DNA from 4 places in the Pantoea folii genome. Region 1 is predicted to be linked to each of the others. Evidence: predicted binding sites of a transcription regulator. Region 1 holds the regulator's gene; each other region holds the start of a gene.
The links. The regulator CRP, encoded in region 1, controls carbon source genes, mostly activating them, when cyclic AMP is high. The targets are predictions, from matches to a motif close to ATGTGANNNNNNTCACAT.
Positions count from the first base shown of each region.

Region 2: mlc (sugar metabolism global transcriptional regulator Mlc) is a predicted target of CRP. The motif match lies at 3,897-3,914, and genes of this name have one in related genera.
Region 3: epd (erythrose-4-phosphate dehydrogenase) is a predicted target of CRP. The motif match lies at 4,524-4,541, and genes of this name have one in related genera.
Region 4: AC1MDE_RS12480 (iron-containing alcohol dehydrogenase) is a predicted target of CRP. The motif match lies at 1,822-1,839, and genes of this name have one in related genera.

Region 1 is NZ_JBWXON010000022.1:45,584-51,605, reverse strand. Features, by position in the region: gene AC1MDE_RS21830 (aminodeoxychorismate synthase component II) at 1-238, shown strand, start outside; gene argD (bifunctional acetylornithine/succinyldiaminopimelate transaminase) at 326-1,546, shown strand; gene AC1MDE_RS21820 (YccS/YhfK family putative transporter) at 1,547-3,622, opposite strand; gene crp (cAMP-activated global transcriptional regulator CRP) at 3,681-4,313, opposite strand; gene AC1MDE_RS21810 (OsmC family protein) at 4,617-5,021, shown strand; gene AC1MDE_RS21805 (phosphoribulokinase) at 5,065-5,934, opposite strand; gene AC1MDE_RS21800 (YheU family protein) at 5,996-6,022, opposite strand, start outside.
Region 2 is NZ_JBWXON010000002.1:150,231-156,252, forward strand. Features, by position in the region: gene AC1MDE_RS04205 (sugar transporter) at 1-852, opposite strand, end outside; gene AC1MDE_RS04210 (hypothetical protein) at 1,195-1,452, opposite strand; gene AC1MDE_RS04215 (MFS transporter) at 1,620-2,876, opposite strand; gene AC1MDE_RS04220 (LysR family transcriptional regulator) at 2,971-3,867, shown strand; gene mlc (sugar metabolism global transcriptional regulator Mlc) at 4,003-5,220, shown strand; gene bioD (dethiobiotin synthase) at 5,326-6,022, shown strand, end outside.
Region 3 is NZ_JBWXON010000003.1:91,973-97,994, forward strand. Features, by position in the region: gene mscS (small-conductance mechanosensitive channel MscS) at 1-729, opposite strand, end outside; gene fbaA (class II fructose-bisphosphate aldolase) at 918-1,997, opposite strand; gene pgk (phosphoglycerate kinase) at 2,100-3,263, opposite strand; gene epd (erythrose-4-phosphate dehydrogenase) at 3,315-4,334, opposite strand; gene tkt (transketolase) at 4,688-6,022, opposite strand, start outside.
Region 4 is NZ_JBWXON010000009.1:117,597-123,618, forward strand. Features, by position in the region: gene AC1MDE_RS12475 (dihydrodipicolinate synthase family protein) at 1-547, opposite strand, end outside; gene AC1MDE_RS12480 (iron-containing alcohol dehydrogenase) at 565-1,713, opposite strand; gene dtnK (D-threonate kinase) at 1,903-3,174, shown strand; gene AC1MDE_RS12490 (D-threonate 4-phosphate dehydrogenase) at 3,167-4,147, shown strand; gene AC1MDE_RS12495 (DeoR/GlpR family DNA-binding transcription regulator) at 4,154-4,915, shown strand; gene speD (adenosylmethionine decarboxylase) at 5,034-5,843, opposite strand; gene speE (polyamine aminopropyltransferase) at 5,849-6,022, opposite strand, start outside.

The sequences.
Region 1 (6,022 bases):
CGTATTTCGCAACCTTAATAATCCGCTCACCGTCACGCGCTATCATTCACTGATTGTGGCGCGCGATACGCTGCCCGCAGAATTCGAAGTCACGGCCTGGAGCCTGCGTGATGGCGAGCCCGATGAGATCATGGGCTTCCGCCACCGTACGCTGCCCTTAGAAGGGGTGCAGTTCCATCCTGAGAGCATCCTCAGCGAGCAGGGCCATCAGCTATTGGCTAATTTCCTCAACGCGTAACTTATGTTTGCCTTCGTGTGATTTTTTATGCATATTTTGTGATTATAATTTCACTTCAGCTCAATAAATAACCCAATGAGGTCGGCAATGGCAGCGGAAAAACTAGCGGTAACCCGGGAAACGTTCGATAACGTGATTTTGCCTGTTTATGCACCAGCGCAGTTCGTGCCGGTAAAAGGCAAGGGCAGCCGAGTCTGGGATCAGCTGGGCAAAGAGTATATCGACTTCTCCGGCGGTATCGCGGTGACTGCTTTAGGCCATTGCCACCCGGCGCTGGTGGAAACGCTGAAAACGCAGGGCGAAACCCTGTGGCACACCAGCAACGTGTTCACCAACGAACCGGCGCTGCGTCTGGCGAGCAAATTGATTGCAGCGACCTTTGCCGATCGCGTTTTCTTTGGCAACTCCGGCGCGGAAGCTAACGAAGCTGCTTTTAAGCTGGCGCGTTATTACGCCTGCAAAAAACACAGCCCGTTCAAAAGCAAAATCATCGCCTTCCACAACGCGTTCCACGGTCGTACCTTGTTTACCGTTTCCGTTGGCGGCCAGCCTAAATACTCCGACGGCTTTGGTCCAAAGCCGGCAGATATCGTCCATGTACCGTTTAACGATCTGGATGCGGTAAAAGCGGTGATTGATGATCATACCTGCGCGATTGTTGTCGAGCCGATTCAGGGCGAAGGCGGCGTGGTGGCGGCAACTCAAGAGTTCATGCAGGGCCTGCGTGCACTATGCGATGAGCATAAAGCGCTGCTGGTGCTGGATGAAGTGCAGAGCGGCATGGGTCGTAGCGGTAAGCTGTTCAGCTACGAACATTACGGCATCAAGCCAGACATCATCACCACCGCCAAAGCGCTGGGCGGCGGATTCCCGGTGAGTGCGATGCTGACCACCAATGAAATCGCCTCAGTGATGGCGCCCGGCGTGCACGGCACCACTTACGGCGGCAACCCGCTGGCCTGTGCGATTGCTGAAACGGCTCTGGACATCATCAACACCCCAGAAGTGCTGGGTGGCGTGGAAGCTCGTCGTCAGCAGTTCGTTGAGGCACTGCAGGCGATTGACAGCAAATATGATCTTTTCAGTGAGATTCGCGGCAAAGGTTTGCTGATTGGCGCAGCGCTGAAGCCACAGCACGCCAGTAAAGCGCGCGATATCCTCAATGCCTCGGCAGCAGAAGGGTTGATGGTTCTGACCGCAGGCACTGATGTGATTCGTTTTGTGCCGTCACTGGTGATCGAGCCGACTGACATCGAAGAAGGGATGGCGCGTTTCGCCCAAGCGATTGAGAAAGTGCTGGCGGCGTAATCATCCTTTCGGACGTAAAACTTTCAGCCAGCGGCCGTGATGTGGTCGCTGGCTCCAGGCCAGTGAAGAGATGGTGTGCATCACATTCAGGTGTTGCAGGATGCGCTTCACATGCTGCTCGACAATCGTTACCGGCCCTTCATTCATATTCTCCGGCGCTTCCAGAATATTGCTGTCATTGCCTGGCCCGTCATACGCCAGTCGCTGCTGACAGCGCTGCAGCGCAATTTCACAGGATTGCAGATAGCGTTCCGCCAGCTTCGGCGTCAGCATGGTGTGCTCACGCGCCAGGATCGTCATCGCGTTAATATGCTCCACAATGAACTGGCTGTGGGTGACCCACATGCGCATATCTTTCAGGTACTGCGCGTTGAAGCCCGGTTCGCTCGATGCCTGATTCAGTGAGTTGAACAGTGCATTGTGCGCCTGATTGACCTTCATGCGCTGGTAAGCCAGCTTTTCAGGAGATTGCTCCGGCCCCAGCAACATCCGCAAGGCTTCCTGATAAGCCTCCAGCGCATCATGCGCGTTGCTGCGCAGTAATCCGCTCTGCCACTGTGGCCACAGCCAGATCATACCGGCAAAGGCGATCAGGCAGCCCATCAGGGTATCCATCATGCGCGGCAGCAGGAACTGCGCCCCGTTCAGCGACAACAGCTGGAGCGAATACACCGCCGTCACGGTGAAGCCAATCATCGACCAGCCGTAATACTTGCGCGTGACCAGATAGCTGGCGAGGGTGATGGCCAGCATAAACAGCAGGGTGATCGATTCGGGCACTTCGAGCCGTAGCGATCCTGCGGCGATCAGCAATCCGGCAAAGGTCCCCAGCGCACGGTGCTGGATACGCACTCGTGTGGCGCTGTAGCCATTCTGGCTGACAAACATGATGGTCATCAGAATCCAGTAAGGCTTGGGAATATTAAAGAACAGCGCCAGCGCACTGCCGAACATCAGCATCACCGAAATACGAGCCGCGGTGCGCAATGCAGCGGACTTGAGCGAAAGATAGCTGCGCAGCGCCGGGAACAGCGGCAAACGGCGCTGGCGATCGGCCATCAGGTCACGGGTGTATAAAGGTTTCTGGGTGCGCAGCACGCGGGCGATGCGGCTGAAATGGTAATAGCAGAAGTTGCCCACCGGATTGTCGGGATGCTGGCGCGCAATTTTTTCCAGCGCGCCGAGCTGCTTTTCCATGTGGAAGCGATCGGGCAATTGATGATAGAGAATGGCATCGGCCAACAGGCGCAGACGCGCAGAGATGGTTTTGGCATTCCAGCGGATCACCGCTTCGGCGTGACTCTGCTCGACCAGCTTTTGCACTTCTTCCGGCTGGTGCAGGCTCACCGAGATGTGCTCCTGCAAATCAAGCGCCACCTGGAAAGCCCGCGTCAGGCGCTTGTGGCTGTTATCGCGGCTGGCAGAGAGCATGTGCATCTGCTGATAGCAGGTGGTGATCAGGTCAACGGCTTTTTGCTGACGCGCCAGCAGCGGCGGCAGCGCTTTTTCCGGATCGGTGAGCTGCGTCAGCAAGGTGTACTTGGCATCGCAGTAATCCGCCAGTTCCCGATACAGCAGACTGAGCGTTTCGCGCATCGGCTGCTCTTTCCACAGCCAGAACCAGAACCAGTTAAACAGGCCATACCATAGCGTGCCGCCGATATACAGCAGCGGCGGCACCCACATGGGCATGCGTCCTACCAGGCTGAGGCTAAAGATGGCGGCAATCAGTGTGGCGGGCAACAAGCGACCGTGCAGCGGGCTGATTTCGCCGGTCACGCCTATCAGCAGCGGCAGCACAAACAGGATCAGCGGTAACGGAATGGCGTCACTGGTGAGAAATTGGATCAGAAAACTGGCGGTGGCAAACAGGGAGCCGCCGACAATCAGGCGTTTAAAGAAGCGTTTATGCGGGGTATCGAGACCCGCCATGTTGCAGCAGGCAGGCACTAAGGAGAACAGCAGGCCTTTTTGCAGATCGCCAAACAGCCAGCCTAGTGCCACAGGCAGGCACAGCACCAGCGTTTGCCGCAGTGCGTAGTTGACCTCAGGATGATAGATGATTCGGCGCCACATCAGCTCATCGCAAACAAAAACGGCGCGATGTTGCCATCACGCCGTGGGTGATAAGAAATTAGCGGGTGCCGTAGACGACGATGGTTTTACCGTGTGCGGAGATCAGGTTCTGATCTTCCAGCATTTTCAGGATACGACCCACGGTTTCGCGTGAGCAACCCACGATCTGACCAATCTCCTGACGTGTGATTTTGATTTGCATCCCGTCGGGGTGCGTCATCGCATCGGGTTGTTTCGCCAGATTAAGCAGTGTTTGCGCAATACGGCCCGTCACATCGAGGAAGGCAAGGTTGCCCACTTTCTCGGAGGTGACTTGCAGACGACGCGCCATTTGCGACGAAAGTCGCATTAAAATATCCGGGTTTACCTGAATCAGCTGACGGAATTTTTTGTAGGAAATTTCAGCCACTTCGCAGGCAGTCTTAGCACGTACCCAGGCACTACGTTCCTGGCCTTCTTCAAACAGGCCGAGTTCGCCGATGAAGTCTCCCTGATTGAGGTAGGAGAGGATCATCTCTTTGCCTTCTTCATCTTTGATCAGAACCGCAACGGAACCTTTCACGATGTAGTACAGCGTTTCCGCTTTCTCACCCTGATGGATGAGCGTGCTTTTGGACGGATATTTGTGAATATGGCAATGGGACAGGAACCATTCGAGTGTAGGGTCTGTTTGCGGTTTGCCGAGAACCATTCGCTATTATCCTCTGTTGTAATCGTGCCCAAAACACAGGGGGCAGTTTTCCCTGTCAGGCGGTGTAATCGTCGAGCGTTTCCAGTAAAGGAAAATTATTTCCGGGTGATTCTTAAGCTACGCTTTTGATTCTTCCCGCCTTCGTCTGTGATGACGAAAATATTTTCAGCACTGTTTGTAGCACAGCTTTTGCAAGCTGTCTTCTGTTGTCTCGCTTCAGCAACAGGCGGAAGAGTCTGGATTGCTGTTTATCAAGTGAAAGCGTACTCTGGCGGCAAAACCGCCACTTCAGGAGAAAGAATAATGCAGGCACGAGTGAAATGGGTGGAAGGGCTGACCTTTCTCGGAGAATCCTCATCAGGCCATCAGGTATTAATGGACGGTAACTCGGGTGACAAAGCGCCAAGCCCGATGGAGATGGTTTTGATGGCAGCAGGCGGCTGTAGCGCGATTGACGTGGTATCGATCCTGCAAAAAGGCCGAAATGATGTGGCTGACTGCGAGGTGAAACTCACCTCCGAGCGCCGGGAAGAAGCGCCACGTATTTTTACGCAAATCAACCTGCATTTTATCGTTAGCGGCACAGCGCTAAGCGATAAAGCGGTGGCGCGGGCCGTCGATCTGTCGGCGGAGAAGTATTGCTCGGTGGCGATCATGCTCGGCAATAGTGTGAAAATGACGCACAGTTACGAAGTGATTGAGCGATAACATAAGTGGGCGGCCAAACGGCCGCCGCTACAGAATTTCTGGATTATTCAATCCGTTTACCTTCAATCAGCCGCTGCACCAGTGGCGTCATGATTAACTCCATTGCCAGCCCCATTTTGCCGCCCGGCACCACCAGCGTGTTCATATGCGAAATGAACGAGCCCTGGATCATCGCCAGCAGGTAAGGGTAAGCAATGCCTTCCAGTCCACGGAAGTGAATCACCACAAAGCTTTCATCGAGTGAGGGAATTTCACGTGCGGCAAATGGGTTTGACGTATCCACCGTAGGTACACGCTGGAAGTTGATGTGGGTGCGCGAGAACTGCGGCGTGATGAAGTTGATATAATCCTCCATTGAACGCACCACTGAATCCATCACCGCTTCACGGGAATGGCCGCGCTCGCTGGTGTCGCGCACCAGCTTTTGAATCCACTCCAGATTGACAATCGGCACCACGCCGACCAGCAAATCGACATGCTCGGCGACGTTGTGCTGCTGTGTAACCACGCCACCGTGTAATCCTTCATAGAACAGCACGTCAGTGTTTTCCGGCAGCGGCTGCCAGGGCGTAAAGGTGCCCGGCACCTGATTCCACGGCACCGCTTCGTCGTAGGTGTGCAGATATTTGCGCGACTCACCCAGCCCGGTTTTTCCGTAATGCTTAAACGTCTGTTCCAGCAGCCCGAAGTCATTGGCTTCCGGACCGAAGTAGCTAATATGACGGCCCAGATCGCGTGCCTTACGGATCGCCATATCCATTTCTGGACGGGTATAACGGTGAAAACTGTCACCTTCCACTTCCGCAGCATGCAGATTCAGCTGCTGGAAAATCTTACGGAAGGCGAGGCTGGTGGTCGTGGTACCGGCACCGCTGGAACCGGTCACGGCAATGATTGGATGCCTGGCTGACATAACAGAACTCCCTGTGAAGTCGGGCGATGAGCATTGTTACCACGAATTACTGCGCGGTGCATTAACCGCGAAACTCGCCTTTCGGCAT
Region 2 (6,022 bases), on a different contig from region 1:
GATGATGCCAATCGCGGCGAGTAACATCGCTGAGGGGAATTTGTTGCCCAGCGTACTGAACAGCACGCTGCCGATAATCCCGGCTGAACCGAACAGCAACAGCAGTAAAGTCGTGAAGTTCTCATCCGCATTCGCGACCACCTGCATAAAGGGTTCGATGTAGCTGTATGCGGTGTAGTGCGCGGTGACCACCAGCGTCACCAGAATATACATTGCCACCAGCGCCGGACGGCGGAACAGCATCGGTACGCTACTCAGTGAGCCAGTGTGCTCGCTCGGCAGACGTGGCAGTATCCGCACCAGCAAAATTAGCAGCACCAACGCTGACAAGCCGATCATGCCGAAAGTGGTGCGCCAGCCGAGGTATTGCCCAACGATTCGGCCAATGGGCACGCCCAACACCATCGCCAATGCCGTACCGGTTGCCAGCATACTCAACGCCTGGGTTTTTTTGCCAGCCGGAGCAACACGAATCGCGAGTGAAGCAGTAATCGACCAGAATACCGCGTGCGCCAGTGCGATGCCGATGCGCGAAATCACCAGCGAGGTGAAATCCCATGCCACGGACGAAAGCACATGGCTGGCGATAAACAGAATGAACAACACCGACAGCAGCAGACGGCGTTCTATATTCCGCGTCAGTAGCATTAACGGCAGGGATAACAGCGCAACGACCCATGCATAAATGGTCAGCATAATACCGACATCAGCGGTCTTCATGGCGTAGCTCGCCGCTATATCCGACAACAGGCCAACAGGTACAAATTCAGTGGTATTAAAGACAAAGGCGGCAATCGCCAGCAGCACAACGCGTAGCCAGGCTGTTTTACGTGAGACGGTAGTTGGTTGCATGGGGTTCAAATCGATCTGACAGCGAGTGAGGGGGCGAAACGAGCCCGGTTAAGTGACCTGCATCACAAATTGGGGCTATTGTGGAGCATTAGTGAGCGGATGAAAACCATGAGTACCGTTTTTATTCCTGATTATTTTTTATCGCTAAAGGTCGTGGTAATAGCCTGAGGTTATTATCCATTCTTGCTTTTTGTCTCAGGGAGGCATGGCGGGTAAGAACAACCAGGGCGTAACGCTTTACGATCCAGTGATGACCAAGTCGGCTGTTTCTTTATTAGAACGATGTGACAGCCGTACTTAACATAACCCTGTAAGCGCTACGCCATTGTCAGACCAGCATTATCAGAGTTGCACCATATGTTTTAGAGCCACGCTATGCTGAGTGGTCAGGCTTTTTTTTACCGTCACCGGACAACAATGTTCACATCCAAGGGCACTGGAATAGAATTTACGTGCTTGTTGAATGGCGGCCGTGGCGGTGTAGAAAGTGCCGAGAAAGCGCCGTGCACCATCTGATGGCAGGAACGGGCAGCCTGTTGCATGTACCACATGGTTGTCGTTATAGCCTGCATGCTTATCGACGTAATAATAGAGTTGCATCTAACGTCCTCATTGCTGTGAAAAAAGAAAATCTAACTATTGTTGGAATAAAATGGATTATAGCGACGAATTGTCGTTTTGTTTTAAGTGGGACTATTTGAAAGCGAGATTCTGACGGCTTAAGCGAGAAGCGGGGCGCGGCGGCCCCGTCGTTTAGATGAAAGGTATTACAGTTTTCGGCACTGTAAACGCCAGCCGACGAACAAGGCCAGCAACAGCAGCACACTGATGAACAGCGTTACGCCCGCCCAGCCATAGCTGTGCCAGAACACGCCGCCTAACGTACCCGCCACGCTGGAACCTACGTAATAGCTGAACAGATAGAGTGACGAGGCCTGGCCTTTGGCACGGCGTGCGCGTGGGCCAATCCAACCGCTGGCAACGGAGTGCGCGGCAAAAAAGCCCGCCGTAAACAGCATCATGCCGGGCAGTATCAGCCAGAGTGAATTGAAGGCGGTGAGCAACAATCCAGCCAGCATAATGGCGGTGGCGGCAATCATCACCGGACCACGGCCAAAACGACTGGTCAACGCGCCTGCTTTGGGCGAGCTCCACGAGCCAGTCAGATAAACCACCGACAGCAGTCCCACCACCGCCTGGCTCAACGACCAGGGCGCGCTTAACAAACGGTAGCCGATGTAGTTAAACAGCGTCACAAACGCACCCATCAACAGGAAACCTTCTGCAAACAGGAACGGCAAACCCTTGTCGCGCCAATGCAGGCGGAAGTTGATAAACAGACTACGCGGGCGCAACGAGGCGGGGCGGAAATGGCGTGATGCGGGTAAAATTTTCCAGAACATCAGCGCGCCAGCCAATGAGAAGCAGCCGATCACGCCAACGGCGACACGCCACGAGAAGAAATCGGTCAGCACCCCGGTGAGCAAACGTCCACTCATGCCGCCAATGGAATTACCGCTGATATATAGTCCCATCGAGAAGGCAATCACGCGGGGATGTATCTCTTCACTCAAGTAGGTCATACCGACCGCTGCCACGCCGCTGAGAGACAGCCCGATGAGTGCACGCATCATCAAAATGCCTTGCCAACTGGTCATGGTGGCCGAGATCAACGTGCAAATGGCAGCGAGCATTAAGGCTGTGACCATCACCGATTTACGCCCAATCGCATCGGATAACGGGCCGGTCACCAGCAAGCCTAACGCCATCAACCCCGTTGAGAGTGACAATGAAATACTGCTCTCGGCGGGAGAGACACCAAACTGTTGTGACAGCACGGGCAGAATTGGCTGCACACAATACAGCAGCGCGAAGGTGGCCAATCCAGCGGAGAATAATGCCAGCGTGACGCGCATAAACTGCGGCGATCCACGTTCAATCCATTCGGAGGAGGCTACGGCTGAATCAGGCTTAGCGGACAACTCGTCTTCACGAATTGTCACTGCCTGGGAAGAGCGACTCACGGAATATCCTTAGATGAGAAACGGTCTGAGTACTGTAGGAAAATGGGAATAGGTTGTACAATATATTAATAATCTCAAATGAGACGTTTAAAGTATGAATATTGAGTTGCGCCATCTGCGGTATTTCATCGCCGTTGCGGAAGAGCTGCACTTTAGCCGCGCGGCGCAGCGGCTGAATATCTCCCAACCGCCGCTCAGCCAACAGATTCAGCAGCTGGAGCAGGAGATTGGCGCACAGCTGTTTACCCGCACTAATCGCAGCGTGCAGATCACACCTGCCGGTCAGTTGTTTTTACAGGATGCGCGCGTCATTTTGCTGCAGGTTGAACAAGCCGCCAGTAGGGCAGCGCGTGTGCACAGTGGACAGGAAGGCGAGCTGCGTATTGGTTTCACCTCTTCCGCACCCTTCACCGGTCTGGTCTCGGATGCGCTTTATCAATTTCGTCAGCGTTGGCCGGAAGTGCACATTTCGATGCAGGAAAATAACACGCGTCAGCAGTTAGCACCGCTGCACGAAGGTCGGCTGGATTTGGGGGTGATGCGCAACACGCCGTTACCAAGCGATTTACAGCATCGGGTGCTGTTACGCGAGCCGTTGTGCGCGCTGGTGCACTGGGCACATCCGCTAGCGGATGCCGAATCGATCTCTATTCAGGCACTGGCCAACGAGCCCTTTGTGTTTTTTGATCCACAGGGGGGTACCGCGCTGTACGGAGAAACACTGGCGCTGCTGCACCGTTATCAAATCAAACCCTTTATTACTCAGGAGGTGGGCGAGGCGATGACGATTCTCGGTCTGGTCGCCACCGGATTGGGTGTTTCCATATTGCCGGCCTCATTTCGGCGTGCGCGACTAGCTGATGTGGTGTGGATTCCCCTGCAGGAGCACGATGCCATTTCTGAAGTCTGGCTGGTCTGGTCAGCCACGCGGCAACCCACTGCGCAAATGCACAATATGATGCAATTGATGATGCAAAATGCCGAAATTTAAATCGTCTGATGATCATTGGCCCGATCTTTATGTGCGATAAATCACATTTCTAATCAAATATTTGACGCTGCCTGCCAATCTGCATCACCATAGCTGCTGTTTATTTAGAAGCGCGAAAATATCCGGGAGCAGGGCGTGAATCTGGACAGTCAGCCTGGCCACATTGACCAAATAAAACAGACCAACGCAGGTGTGGTTTACCGACTGATTGACCTTTACGGCCCGATTTCGCGTATTGAGCTTTCTAAACGTGCCCAGCTGGCACCCGCCAGCATCACCAAAATTGTGCGTGAAATGCTCGATGCGCATCTGGTGCAGGAAACCGAGTTCCAGGATCCAGGCAGCCGTGGCCGTCCGGCCATTGGTTTGATTCTTGATACCCTCGCCTGGCACTATCTTGCCATCCGTATTCAACCGGGACAGATCACGTTAACGCTGCGCGATCTGAGCAGCCGTGCGTTGCAGGAAGATCGACTGCCACTGCCTGCCAGCGCCGACCAGCCGCTGCTGCAAACGCTGCAGCAAATGGTTAATGACTTCTTCGTCCGCCATCAGAACAAACTTGAGCGTCTTACCGCGATTGCCATCACCTTACCCGGTTTAATTAACGCGGCATCGGGTGTGGTGCATCGCATGCCGGGCTATGACGTGCAGGAAATGCCGTTAGGTGAAACACTTTCCTCGCTCACGGGTTTACCGGTATTTGTGCAACATGACATCTCCGCCTGGACGCTGGCCGAAGCGCTGTTCGGTGCTTCGCGCGGTGCGCAGGATGTTATTCAAATAGTGATTGATGAAACGGTTGGTGCGGGTGTGATCAGCGGGGGCCAGCTTTTGCACAAACGAGGTCGTGCGCTGGTAGAAATTGGGCATACGCAGATCGATCCTTACGGCCAGCAGTGTTACTGCGGTAATCATGGCTGTCTGGAAACCGTGGCCAGCACAGGCAGTTTATTGCAGCTGGCGGCCCAGCGTTTATCTTCGCAACCCGACAGTTTGCTGCATCGGGAACCGCTAACCATCGCCAGTTTATGCGCAGCCGCGCAGCAGGGCGATCGACTGGCGCGTGATGTGATTGCCGGTGTCGGCCACCACATTGGTCGCATGTTGGCAATGATGGTGAATATCTTCAATCCCCAACAAATCCTGATTGGTTCTCCGCTTAATCAAGCCGCTGAGGTGCTGTTTCCTGCCGTTAGCAGCACCATTCGTCAGCAGGCGTTACCCGCATACAGTCATGAGATCCAACTTGCCCCTACCAGCTTTAGCGATCCGGGCACTTTTGGTGCCGCCGCGCTGATCAAAGACTCACTTTATAGCGGCCATTTGCTGGTAAAACTGTTGCAAGGCTAATCACTGCTCGCCTTAAGTTTGCGCTAACGCAATCTGCCATCCGAGACATTTCCTTAAACTGCCTTCTTCGCAGGTTACACATCGCTTCAACGAAGGAGGAATAAGGTGAAAACAATCTTTGTCACCGGTACCGACACCGCGGTGGGTAAAACCGTCGTGTCACGCGCGCTGCTGCAGTGTTTCGCCAAAGCGGGTCTCTGTGCAGCAGGCTACAAACCTGTTGCTAAAAGTGCACAGCACACGCCAGACGGATTGCGTAATAAAGATGCTTTGCTGCTGCAGCAGGCATCGGGTCTTGAACTGCCTTACCAGGCGGTGAATCCCATCACCCTGGAAGAAGATGAAATCAGCACCAGCGCATCCGTGCGAATGGATTATCCGTTGCTGAGCCGCAGCCTTGAGCAGTTACAAAGCCGCGCCGCGCGGGTGGTGGTGGAGGGAACTGGCGGCTGGCGCAGTCTGATGAATGATCTGCAGCCGTTGTCCAGTTGGGTTCAACAGGAACAACTGCCGGTCGTCATGGTGGTGGGCATTAAAGAAGGTTGCATTAGCCATGCTTTACTGACTGCTAATGCCATCGTAGGTGATGGGCTGCCTTTAGCAGGTTGGGTCGCCAACCGTATTAATCCGGGATTAGCACATTACGCTGAAATCATTGATGTTCTGCGTGAAAAGCTAGGCGCACCGCTGCTGGGTGAGTTGCCTTATCTGCCGCGTGCCGAGCAGCGTGAGCTGAGTGGTTATCTGGACATTTCCCTGCTGGATGAGGCATTAATGCACGTTGATAGTGCACAGCCTGCGG
Region 3 (6,022 bases), on a different contig from region 1:
GCTTTTGCTCCAGCAGCGCACCACAAAGTTCAGCGAAGAAGCGGCCAGTTCGTTCAGGCCGATCTGGATACCCATATCCTGCAGTACACGCTCATCCGCTTCCACCACTTCACGGAACAGCGCAATCACCTGATCAACATCTGCGTCGTAAGCCACGCCGATAATAAATTCGTTACGACGAATCGGTTCACGCGAATAGTTGATGATGTTGCCAGCGATGATTTTACCGTTCGGCACCACCACAATTTTACCGTCGGCACTTTTCATGGTGGTGGAGAAGATCTGCACGTTCTGCACCGTACCCATCACGCCACCGAGGTCAACGAACTCACCGGTTTTGAACGGACGGAAGGTCACCAGCAGCACGCCTGCAGCGAGGTTCGACAGCGAACCTTGCAAGGCCAAACCTACGGCCAAACCAGCGGCACCCAGCACAGCGATCACCGAGGCGGTCTGCACACCCACGCGCCCCAATGCGGCAATAATGGTAAAGGCGATGATACCGTAACGTACCAGCGCAGAGAGGAAATCAGCCACGGTAGCATCAATATGACGCGCTACGAGGACGCGATTCACCGCATTGGAGATGATGCGCGCAATGAACATACCAATAATGATGGTGATGATCGCCGCAACGATATTCACCGCATAGCTCAGGATCAGTGCCTGATTACGTACCAGCCAGCCGCCGGCACTGTTAATGCCATCGACGACATTTAAGTCTTCCATTTGTTAGCCCTGTTGTTGAGTTTCCCGCAGGAAAATGCAAAAACGGCCAGATTAGCTCCGGCACTCCCGTGTACAAGGGTAAACAAAAATGGCATTAAGCGCCAAAGATGGGCTGAATTTACTCACTATTCCGTATCGAGTGCATAAAAAAAGGCCCTTTCGGGCCTTTTTTGTACTGTAAGGAAAAATTACAGCACGTCGACAGCGTTCAGCTCTTTGAAAGCCTGCTCTAAACGCACAACCATTGAAGCCTGTGCAGAGCGCAGCCATACGCGTGGGTCGTAGTATTTCTTGTTCGGGCTATCTACGCCATTTGGGTTACCCAACTGGCCTTGCAGATAGTCTTCGTTCTTTTTGTAGTACTGCAGGATGCCGTCCCAGGTCGCCCATTGGGTATCGGTATCGATGTTCATCTTGATTACGCCGTAACCAATAGACTCTTCGATTTCTGCAGCAGAAGAACCTGAACCACCGTGGAACACGAAATCCAGCGCATTGTGCGGCAGATTGTGTTTCTTGGTCACGTATTCCTGAGAATCACGCAGGATGGTTGGAGTCAGTTTCACGTTGCCTGGCTTGTACACGCCGTGCACGTTACCGAATGAAGCGGCGATGGTGAAACGCGGGCTGATTTTGCTCAGCTCGGTGTAAGCGTAATCAACATCTTCTGGCTGGGTGTACAGGGCAGAAGCGTCCATGTGGCTGTTGTCCACGCCGTCTTCTTCGCCACCGGTGCAACCCAGTTCAATTTCCAGGGTCATGTCGATTTTCGCCATGCGCGCCAGGTATTTAGAAGAGATCTCGATGTTCTCTTCCAGTGACTCTTCTGACAGATCGATCATGTGAGAAGAGAACAGTGGCTTACCGGTTTTCTTGAAGTGCTCTTCACCGGCATCCAGCAGACCATCGATCCATGGCAGCAGTTTCTTAGCACAGTGGTCGGTGTGCAGAATAACTGGCACGCCGTACTGTTCAGCCATCAGATGCACATGGTGCGCACCGGCGATAGCGCCGAAGATTGCTGCGCCCTGTGGCTTGTCGGTTTTGAAACCTTTACCGGCGATGAAGGCAGCACCACCATTGGAGAACTGAACGATGACCGGCGCTTTAACTTTGGCCGCAGCTTCCAGTACCGCGTTGATGGAGTCCGTGCCGACGCAGTTAACTGCAGGCAGAGCGAATTTGTTTTCTTTCGCTACTTGGAAAACTTTCTGAACGTCATCACCAGTGACAACGCCGGGTTTTACGAAATCAAAAATTTTAGACATGGTTGTGTCCTGTTTCGTTACCGTTCATCCCACAAAGGGACGTCGATTTTTTGCCCAGGATGGGCAAGCCTTCAGACGGCGCCGAAGCGCCGCCCCCAAAAATTACTGCTTAGCGCGCTCTTCCAGCATCGCTACCGCTGGCAGTTTTTTGCCTTCCACGAACTCGAGGAATGCACCACCGCCGGTAGAGATGTAGGAGATCTTGTCTTCGATACCGAACAGATCAATCGCTGCCAGGGTATCGCCGCCGCCCGCTACAGAGAACGCGTCGCTGTCTGCAATCGCGTTCGCCACGATTTCGGTGCCTTTGCGGAAGTTCGGGAATTCAAACACGCCAACCGGACCGTTCCACAGGATGGTTTTTGCCTCTTTCAGCAGTTTTGCCATCGCCTGTGCGGTTTCGTCACCGAAGTCCATAATCTCTTCGTTATCCGCCACTTCGGAAACCTTTTTCACGGTTGCCGGGGCAGTTTCAGAGAATTCCGTTCCGACGCGAGAGTCGGTTGGAACCGGAATGCCGTGCTCATCACGCAGCTTTTTCGCCGCTTCAACGAAGTCCGGTTCGTACAGTGATTTACCGACGTTGTTGTCGATAGCCACGAAGGTGTTAGCGATACCGCCACCAACGATCACGGTGTCAGCGATTTTCACCAGAGACTGCAGCACGTCGAATTTGGTCGATACTTTAGAACCACCAACAACCGCCACCAGCGGACGCTGTGGGTTGCTCATGACTTTACCCAGCGCTTCCAGCTCAGCAGAGAGCAGCGGGCCAGCACAAGCGATAGGGGCGAACTTGCCCACACCGTGGGTTGAAGCCTGCGCGCGGTGCGCAGTACCGAAGGCATCCATCACGAACACGTCGCACAGGGCGGCATATTTCTTCGACAGCGTCTCTTCGTCTTTCTTCTCGCCTTTGTTAAAGCGCACGTTTTCCAGAACCACCAGCTCACCCGCGCCGACTTCAACGCCGTCGAGGTAGTCTTTTGCCAGGGTAACGGTGGTGCCGTTCAGTTTGTCTTTCAGGTAGTTAACAACAGGCAGGAGTGAGAACTCTTCGTTGTATTCACCTTCGGTCGGACGACCCAGGTGAGAGGTAACCATCACTTTCGCGCCCTGTTTCAACGCCGCTTCGATGGTAGGCAGAGAAGCACGGATACGTGCATCTGACGTCACTTTCCCTTCTTTCACTGGCACGTTGAGATCGGCACGGATCAGAACGCGTTTACCAGCAAGATCCAGATCGGTCATCTTAATTACAGACATGGTGAACCCTCTCGTTGATTCTCATAAGTTTTGCCAGACGCAGTCCGCGTCTTACCTGAAACCGCTTGCGGCCATTGCTAACGTGGTGTCGATCATGCGGTTAGCAAAGCCCCATTCGTTGTCACACCAAACCAAGGTCTTGATCAGGTGATGACCACTGACCCGCGTTTGCGTGCCGTCCACTATGGCACTGTGCGGATCATGGTTAAAATCTACTGAGACTAACGGTAATTCCGTATAGTCAACTATACCACGAAACGCCCCTTCTGACGCGTTTTGCAGCAACGCATTGACCTCACACGCCTTCACGGCTTCACGTACCGAAACGCTCAAATCAATGGCTGTCACGTTGATGGTGGGCACACGGACAGCGATGGCTTCGAAGCGGTCATTAAATTTCGGAAAAATACGGGTAATGCCCGCAGCAAGACGCGTATCCACCGGAATAATCGATTGGCTGGCGGCACGGGTACGACGCAGATCGCTGTGATAGGCGTCAATCACCTGTTGGTCGTGCATTGCCGAGTGAATCGTGGTCACGGTGCCCGATTCAATACCGAAGGCGTCATCCAGCAACTTGATCACCGGAATAATGCAGTTGGTGGTGCAGGATGCGTTGGAGACAATGCGGTCAGTTTGTTTAAGAGCTTGTTCGTTAACGCCGAACACCACGGTGGCATCCAGGTCATTACCGCCCGGGTGCGAGAACAACACCTTCTTCGCACCCGCTTGCAGATGTGCTTCGCCATCTGCGCGGCTGCCATACACGCCGGTGCAATCCAGCACGATATCGACGTTCAGTTCCTGCCATGGCAGTGCATCGATATCGGCCAGGTGCAGAATGCGGATGGTGTCGTCGCCCACGAACAGCTGATCGCGCTCCTGGCGCACATCCCAGGCAAAGCGGCCATGGCTGGTGTCATACTTCAGCAAATGCGCCATGCCGGTGGCTTCAGCCAGTTCGTTGATCGCCACCACGGTAATTTCAGCGCGGCGGCCGGTTTCATACAACGCACGCAGCACATTGCGTCCGATACGACCAAAACCATTAATTGCTATGCGAACGGTCATCTCACTTCCTGCCACAACACCCAAAAAAACGTGCCAAATACCTTGAGCGTTTCGCTGCGTTTTGTACAGGGAATTATTGCCCGCTTAACGTTGCAAAATGATGCCACTCAATTGCAACTGAAACGGTTCAGCTAGAATAAAGCATGCGCGGAATAACAGGAATGATTGCGATCAATTGCGCTGCTGATTATTGGATCTACGTCACATATTTCGCATGTAAAAATTATTACTGCAGGAATAATTGAAGCGTTTCAGGTTGAAGGCGGGGTCTGAAATGAAAAAAGGTGCGCATAAAGCGCACCTTCGTTGGCGATCATCTAACCTGTCGGGCCGCCCTTGATGGCGACCGCTGATTACAGAATAGATTTCGCGGTGTTCACCACGTTCTCAACGGTGAAGCCGAACTCTTTGAACAGCAGCTCTGCTGGAGCAGACTCACCGAAGGTGGTCATGCCAACTATAGCGCCGTTCAGGCCGGTGTATTTGAACCAGTAGTCTGCGATACCCGCTTCGATAGCCACACGTGCAGCAACTGCTTTCGGCAATACAGATTCACGGTAAGCCGCGTCCTGTTTGTCGAAGGCATCGGTTGAAGGCATTGAAACAACGCGCACTTTGCGGCCTTCGCTGGTCAGCTTGTCATAAGCGGCAACGGCCAGTTCCACTTCTGAACCGGTAGCGATCAAGATCAGCTCTGGCGTACCTTCACTGTCTTTCAGCACATAACCACCGCGTGCCACGTTTGCCAGCTGCTCAGCGGTACGATCCTGCTGCGCCAGGTTCTGACGAGAGAAGATCAGAGCTGATGGGCCGTCAACGCGCTCGATAGCGTATTTCCAGGCAACCGCAGACTCAACCTGGTCACATGGACGCCACAGGCTCATGTTTGGAGTCACGCGCAGGCTGGCCATCTGCTCAACCGGCTGGTGCGTTGGACCATCTTCACCCAGACCGATTGAGTCGTGGGTATACACCATGATCTGACGAATCTTCATCAGTGCAGCCATACGTGCCGCGTTACGCGCGTATTCTACGAACATCAGGAAGGTTGCAGTGTACGGCAGGAAACCACCGTGCAGCGCCAGGCCGTTAGCGATCGCGGTCATACCGAACTCGCGCACACCGTAATGGATGTAGTTACCGGCTGCATCTTCGTTGATTGGCTTAGAACCAGACCACATGGTCAGGTTGCTTGGCGCCAGGTCAGCCGATCCGCCCATGTATTCCGGCAGGATCTTACCGAACGCTTCAATCGCGTTCTGAGAAGCTTTACGGCTGGCGATTTTAGCTGGGTTAGCCTGCAGCTGTTCGATGAACTTCTGCGACTCAGTTTCCCAGTTAGCTGGCAGCTCGTTGTTGGTACGACGCGTGAACTCAGCAGCCAGTTCAGGATGAGCAGCAGCATACGCAGCGAACTTCTTATCCCATGCAGATTCTTTTGCCTGACCGGCTTCTTTAGCATCCCACTGCGCGTAGATGTCTGAAGGAATTTCAAACGGCGCGTGGTTCCAGCCCAGCTGCTTACGGGTCAGTGTGATTTCGTCGTCGCCCAGTGGTGCGCCGTGCGAATCGTGGGTGCCGGCTTTGTTCGGAGAACCGAAACCGATGATGGTTTTGCACATCAGCAGTGAAGGTTTGTCTGAAACCGCTTTGGCTTCTTCGACTGCTTTCTTGATGGCGTCAGCATC
Region 4 (6,022 bases), on a different contig from region 1:
CCACGCCTTCAGCGGCCTTCAGGAAACCGCTCAGGCTCTCATAGCTGCCCGCACTGTCTTTGATGCCGATAATGTTGGGATGTGAAGCCAGCGCACGCACGGTTTCCGGCTGTAAGGTGTTGCCGGTGCGTGCAGGGATGTTGTACAGATACAGCGGTACTTCAATCGCATCTGCCACCGCGCGGTAGTGGGCAATCAACTCTTCCTGCTTCAGCGGCACGAAATACGGAGTGATCACCGAAACCGCATCCACGCCCAGTTTGGCGACTTGTTTGCCGAGGCGGATGGTTTCACGGGTAGAGATCTCACCGATGTGCGCCACAACGGGGGCAGCGCCGTTCACTTCATCGACGCAGGTTTCGGTAACCGCTAACTTCTCCTGCTCGTTGAGCACAAAGAACTCACCGTTGGTACCGCCGCAGAAGATGCCGTTACCCGCGCTGAGCTGACGTTGTACCTGCAGGCGCTGAGCCGCGGGATTAAACGCACCTTCACTGTCAAAGGTGGTGACGATGGCGGTTAATACGCCCTGAATTTTCTTGCTCATGATTCCCTCATTAATCCTTAGTGATTCAAAGCCGGAAACAGCGTCAGGTAGACGTTTCGTACGTCATCGGCGCTCACTTTCATCGGTACATTCTTCATCAGTCGCTGCACGTCGAGCGCGGCTTCAACCAGATACGGCAGGTGATCCGGGCCGATACCCAGTTCTTCCAGACTGGCAGGCAGTTTGAGACGTTTCACCAGCGCGGCAAAGTACTCCACCAGCGCATGCGATTTGGCTTCTACATCCAGTGAGGCATCGGCGTCCGGCAGCAGATCGTAGGCCTGCGCAAATTTGCTCACGGCGGCGGGGCGCACAAAGCGCATGCACGGTGCCAGCAGAATGGCGTTCGCCACGCCGTGCGGCAGATGATATTTGCCTCCCAGCGGATAGGACATCGCATGCACCAGATGGGTACCGGCGTGGGCAATCGATGCGCCACCGTAATAAGAAGCCCACAACATATTCAGGCGCGCTTCCAGATTGCCCGGTTCGGCAATGGTGGTCTCCAGGCTGGCAAACAGCTTTTTCATGCCGATCAGCGCATAGTTATCACTCACCGGATTGGACACGGTGGCGGTAAAGCACTCGATCAGATGACACAGTGCATCGATACCAGTGGAAGAGGCGATATGCGGCGGCATGCTGGTGGTCAGTTCAGGCACCAGTGCGACATAATCGGGCAGCATCACCGGAGTGATGATGCCAACTTTGGTCTCTTTCTCTGGGATCGCCAGGATTGCGTTTGGCGTGGCTTCGGAGCCGGTACCGGCGGTGGTCGGGATCAACAGTGACGTGGTGCGGATCAGCGGTTTCTCTCCGGCCAGCAGGGCATCCAGTGTCGGCGCGCCATCAACGCACAGAATCGACAGCAGTTTGGCGACATCCAGCACGCTGCCGCCGCCCACGCCGATCACCAGATCGACGTCGGTAGAAGGTAGTGCGGCAACAATGGCGGCGACATCGTGCTGGCTTGGCTCCGGCGGCACGCTGTTGACGATGCTCAAACTGCTGATCTGCTGTTTCAGCTGCGCGATCAGCGACTGAACCGCTGGAATGCCTTCGATATTCTTGTCGGTGACCAGAAGCGCTTTGTCTTTACTCTGCAGTAAATAGCTGAGGTCATTAAGCGCCTGGAAGCCACTGATCACGGTGCTGTTGATATTCATTTCATACCCTTATCGCGGTTTTTTCGTACTAAATGATTAATTTTGCTCATTCAGTGCGGGTTCTGTCACTATAGTGCCTAAATTTATAGGACAAATTGATTTCAAATAATTTGATCTTGCTCACATATAATCAATCATGATTGAATATAATCAATCTCAACACGGCGAACTGCCGGCAGAGGAAAGAGAATGACTTCACAGCCATGGAAAACACCCGTCTTAGTGATCGCGGATGATTTTACCGGTGCCAACGACGCCGGCAGCGGACTGGCGCGAGCAGGTGCAAAGGTGCATGTGCTGTTTGATAGCAGTACAGCCCACGATGCCAGCAGCGCCGATGTGCTGGTCATCAGCACCGACAGCCGTGCAGTCAGTGCAGCAGAAGCAGCGCATCGTACAACGCTAGCATTACAGCAGCATCAGGCGATTGCCCAGGATGGCTGGCTGTTTAAAAAGATTGATTCCACGCTGCGCGGCAATCCGGGCGCAGAGATTGAGGCCGCATTGCACGCCAGCGGAAAAACCTTAGCGCTGGTGGTGCCCGCTGTGCCGAAACTGGGCCGTACCACGCGTGAAGGTGAAGTCTGGATCAACCAGCAGCGTCTGACGGACACCGAATTTGCCAGCGACCCGAAAACCCCGGTGACCAGTAGCCATGTGTTAACCCGCCTGCACATGCAAAGCGATCTGACCGGTGAAACTCTGGACCTGGCAACGGTGCGCAGTGGCAAGCTGGCACAGGTGCTTGCCAGTAGGCAAGGCTTAGTGGTGCTGGATGCCGAGCAGGATGCTGATATTGCGCTGATTGTGGCGGCGGCGGCGAGTTTACCCGCACGACCCTTACTCGCAGGCGCTTCCGGATTAGGTGATGCATTGGGCGAATATCTGGCGACGCGTCCGGCCAGGCCGGTGCTGGCCGTGGTGGGTTCGATGAGCGCCATCGCGCAGCAGCAAATCGCCCGCCTCGCGACCCAACGTGACATTCGCATTATCGATATTGATATCCGTCAGCTGTTTGCTCAGCCCGCGTGGCCGCAGGCTGTCGAGTGGCAGCAAGCGATGCAACAGGCTTTACGCGACGGCGCACACTGCGTAGTGCGCACCACACAGCATGCAGAGCAACGCCATGAGATTGAACAGCTGTGTCAGCAACATCAGGTGTCACGCCAGGAGCTGGGAGAACGCATCTGCCACTTCCTCGCCCAATTGACCCACAACGTTTGCCGCCAGGCCTTGCCTGCCGGGTTGTATCTTTCGGGCGGCGACGTGGCAATTGCCGTCGCACAAGCGCTCGGCGCCAGTGGTTTTCAGATTCAGGGCCTGGTGGCGGGCTGTGTGCCGCACGGGGTTCTGCTAAATAGCGAATTACACCTGCCGGTGATGACCAAAGCGGGTGGCTTTGGTGACGAAAACACCCTGATAGAAGCCATCCGTTTCATTGAGGAGAAGTCGAGTGAATAAAATTATTGCGGTGACCATGGGCGATCCGGCGGGCATCAGCCCGGAGATCATCATTAAAGCGTTAGCGGAAGGCGACCTGGCGGGGATCCCGGCGGTGGTGGTCGGCTGTGCCAGTACGCTGCGTCGGGTGATGGGATTGAACATTACGCCGCAGGCTGAATTACGCGTACTGGATAACGTCAAAGATGCGCATTTCGCACCGGGCATCATCAACGTAATTGATGAACCGCTGGCCAATCCAGAGGCGTTAAAACCGGGTGTGGTGCAGAAAGAAGCCGGTGATTTGGCCTGGCGCTGTGTGAAACGCGCCACCGAACTGGCACTGGCCGGGGAAGTGCACGCAATCGCGACAGCTCCACTCAATAAAGAAGCACTGCACTCAGCAGGGCACATTTATCCGGGACACACCGAACTGCTGGCGCAACTAACTAACACCAAAAACTACGCCATGGTGCTGTACACCGATCATCTGAAGGTGATCCACGTCACGACGCATATCGCGCTGCGTAAGTTCCTGGATACCCTGAATGGCGATCGCATCCAGACGGTAATTGGCATGGCGGATACCTTCCTGCGCCGCGTCGGTTTCGACAAGCCGCGCATTGCCGTAGCTGGGGTGAATCCGCATGCGGGCGAAAATGGCCTGTTTGGTGACGAAGAGATCACCACCGTAGCACCGGCAATCAAAGTGATGAAAGAGCAGGGCATTGATGTTTATGGCCCTTGCCCGCCGGATACCGTGTTCCTGCAGTGCCAGCAAGGTCAGTACGATATGGTGGTGGCGATGTATCACGATCAGGGGCACATCCCTCTGAAATTGTTAGGTTTTTATGATGGCGTCAATATCACCGCTGGCCTGCCGTTTATCCGTACTTCCGCGGACCACGGCACGGCGTTTGATATCGCCTGGACAGGTAAAGCGAACTCTGCGAGCATGGCGATCTCCATTAAACTCGCGATGCAGCTAGCATAGGGAAATATGAAGGGACAAAGCCGTCTCGACCAGATTATGGACTATCTGAAAAGTCATAATCTGGTCACTGTAGAACAGCTGGTGAGTGCGATCTCGGCTTCACCGGCGACGATCCGCCGCGATCTGATCAAGCTCGACAAGGAAGGCGTCATTAGCCGCAGCCATGGCGGAGTGACGCTCAATCGTTTTATACCTGCGCAGCCGACCACGCTGGAAAAAATGCAGCGTAATCTGGCAGAGAAGCAGGCCATCGCGCAGTTTGCCGCCAGTTATGTGCAGTCGGGCGACTCCGTGGTGCTGGATGCCGGTACCACCATGCTGGAACTGGCGCGCCAGCTCACGCATCTGCAACTGCGAGTGATCACCGCCGACCTGCATATCGCGCTGTTCCTGTCTGAATTCAAGCAGATTGAAACCACCATTATTGGTGGCCGTATTGATGACTCCAGTCAGTCTTGTATTGGAGAGCATGGCCGACGCCTGCTGCGCAGCATTAATCCGGATATCGCGTTCGTTAGCTGTAACTCGTGGAGTATCGAACGCGGGATTACGACGCCGACGGAAGATAAAGCCGGTCTGAAGATGGATCTGCTGGCGAATGCACGCCGCCGCATTCTGCTGGCTGACAGCAGTAAGTACGGTTCCTGGTCGCTATACTGCGCCGCACCGATTGATAGTTTGACCGATGTGGTGACGGATGCGCGTCTCGACGACGCAGTTTGTCGCGCGTTGCGTGAGCGTGGCATTGGTTTGCAGCTGACAGCCTGATGTAACAAGGTCGCCATCAAAGGCGACCCTTCAGCAGTAGGGTTAACCCAATGCTAGCCCTGCACCGACACTTGCTTGCGTAGGTGCCCATTGATGCGCACCCGTTAATCGCAGCCCACTACGATAGCTTCAATCCCGTCGCCGGAATATTGCGGCCGTAGTAGATTTCACGCATCTCTTTCCACAGCAGATTGGTGATGCGCTTGTGCTCCTGCGGGTTGAGTTCTTCAGGCCTGGTATTGAACAGGTAGTATTTCAGGTCAAATTCCTTCAGTAACATCTTGGTGTGAAAGATATTTTCCTGATAGACGTTCACATCCACCATGTCGTACATCGCCTTCATATCCTCGGACATAAAGTTCTGAATCGAATTGATCTCGTGATCGATAAAGTGCTTTAAGCCATTCACATCGCGGGTAAAACCACGCACGCGATAATCAATGGTAACGATGTCAGATTCCAGTTGGTGAATCAGGTAATTCAGTGCCTTAAGCGGCGAAATCACCCCACAGGTGGAGACTTCGATATCAGCGCGGAAGGTGCACAATCCCCCCTCAGGATGGCTTTCTGGATAGGTGTGCACGCAAATATGGCTCTTATCCAGATGCGCCACCACCGAATTGGGCAGCGGACCCGGATGCTCAGATTTGTCGATATCCTGCGGATTGATCGGCTCTTCGCTGACCAGAATGGTAACGCTGGCACCCTGCGGTTCATAATCCTGTCGCGCGATGTTCAGCACGTTGGCACCAATGATTGAGCAGGTCTCCGTCAGGATTTCGGTGAGGCGATTCGCATTATACTGCTCATCAATATAGGCGATGTAGCCATCACGCTCCGCTTCGCTGTTGGCGTAGCAAATATCGTAAATACAAAAACTCAGGCTCTTCGTCAGATTATTGAAGCCGTGTAGTTTCAGCTTTTGCAATTTCGTCACTCCTCACACGACAAGGCATTCAGCAGATATTGCGGTAAGGCAAAGCTACCGACATGAATCGCGGGATTGTAGTAGCGGCAGCGTAGGCCCGCGTCGTCAAAGCGTGATTGCAGGGTGACTGCATCCCACTGGCGTAGCGTCTCGTTGTCGCTTGCCCAGGCAAACGTCAT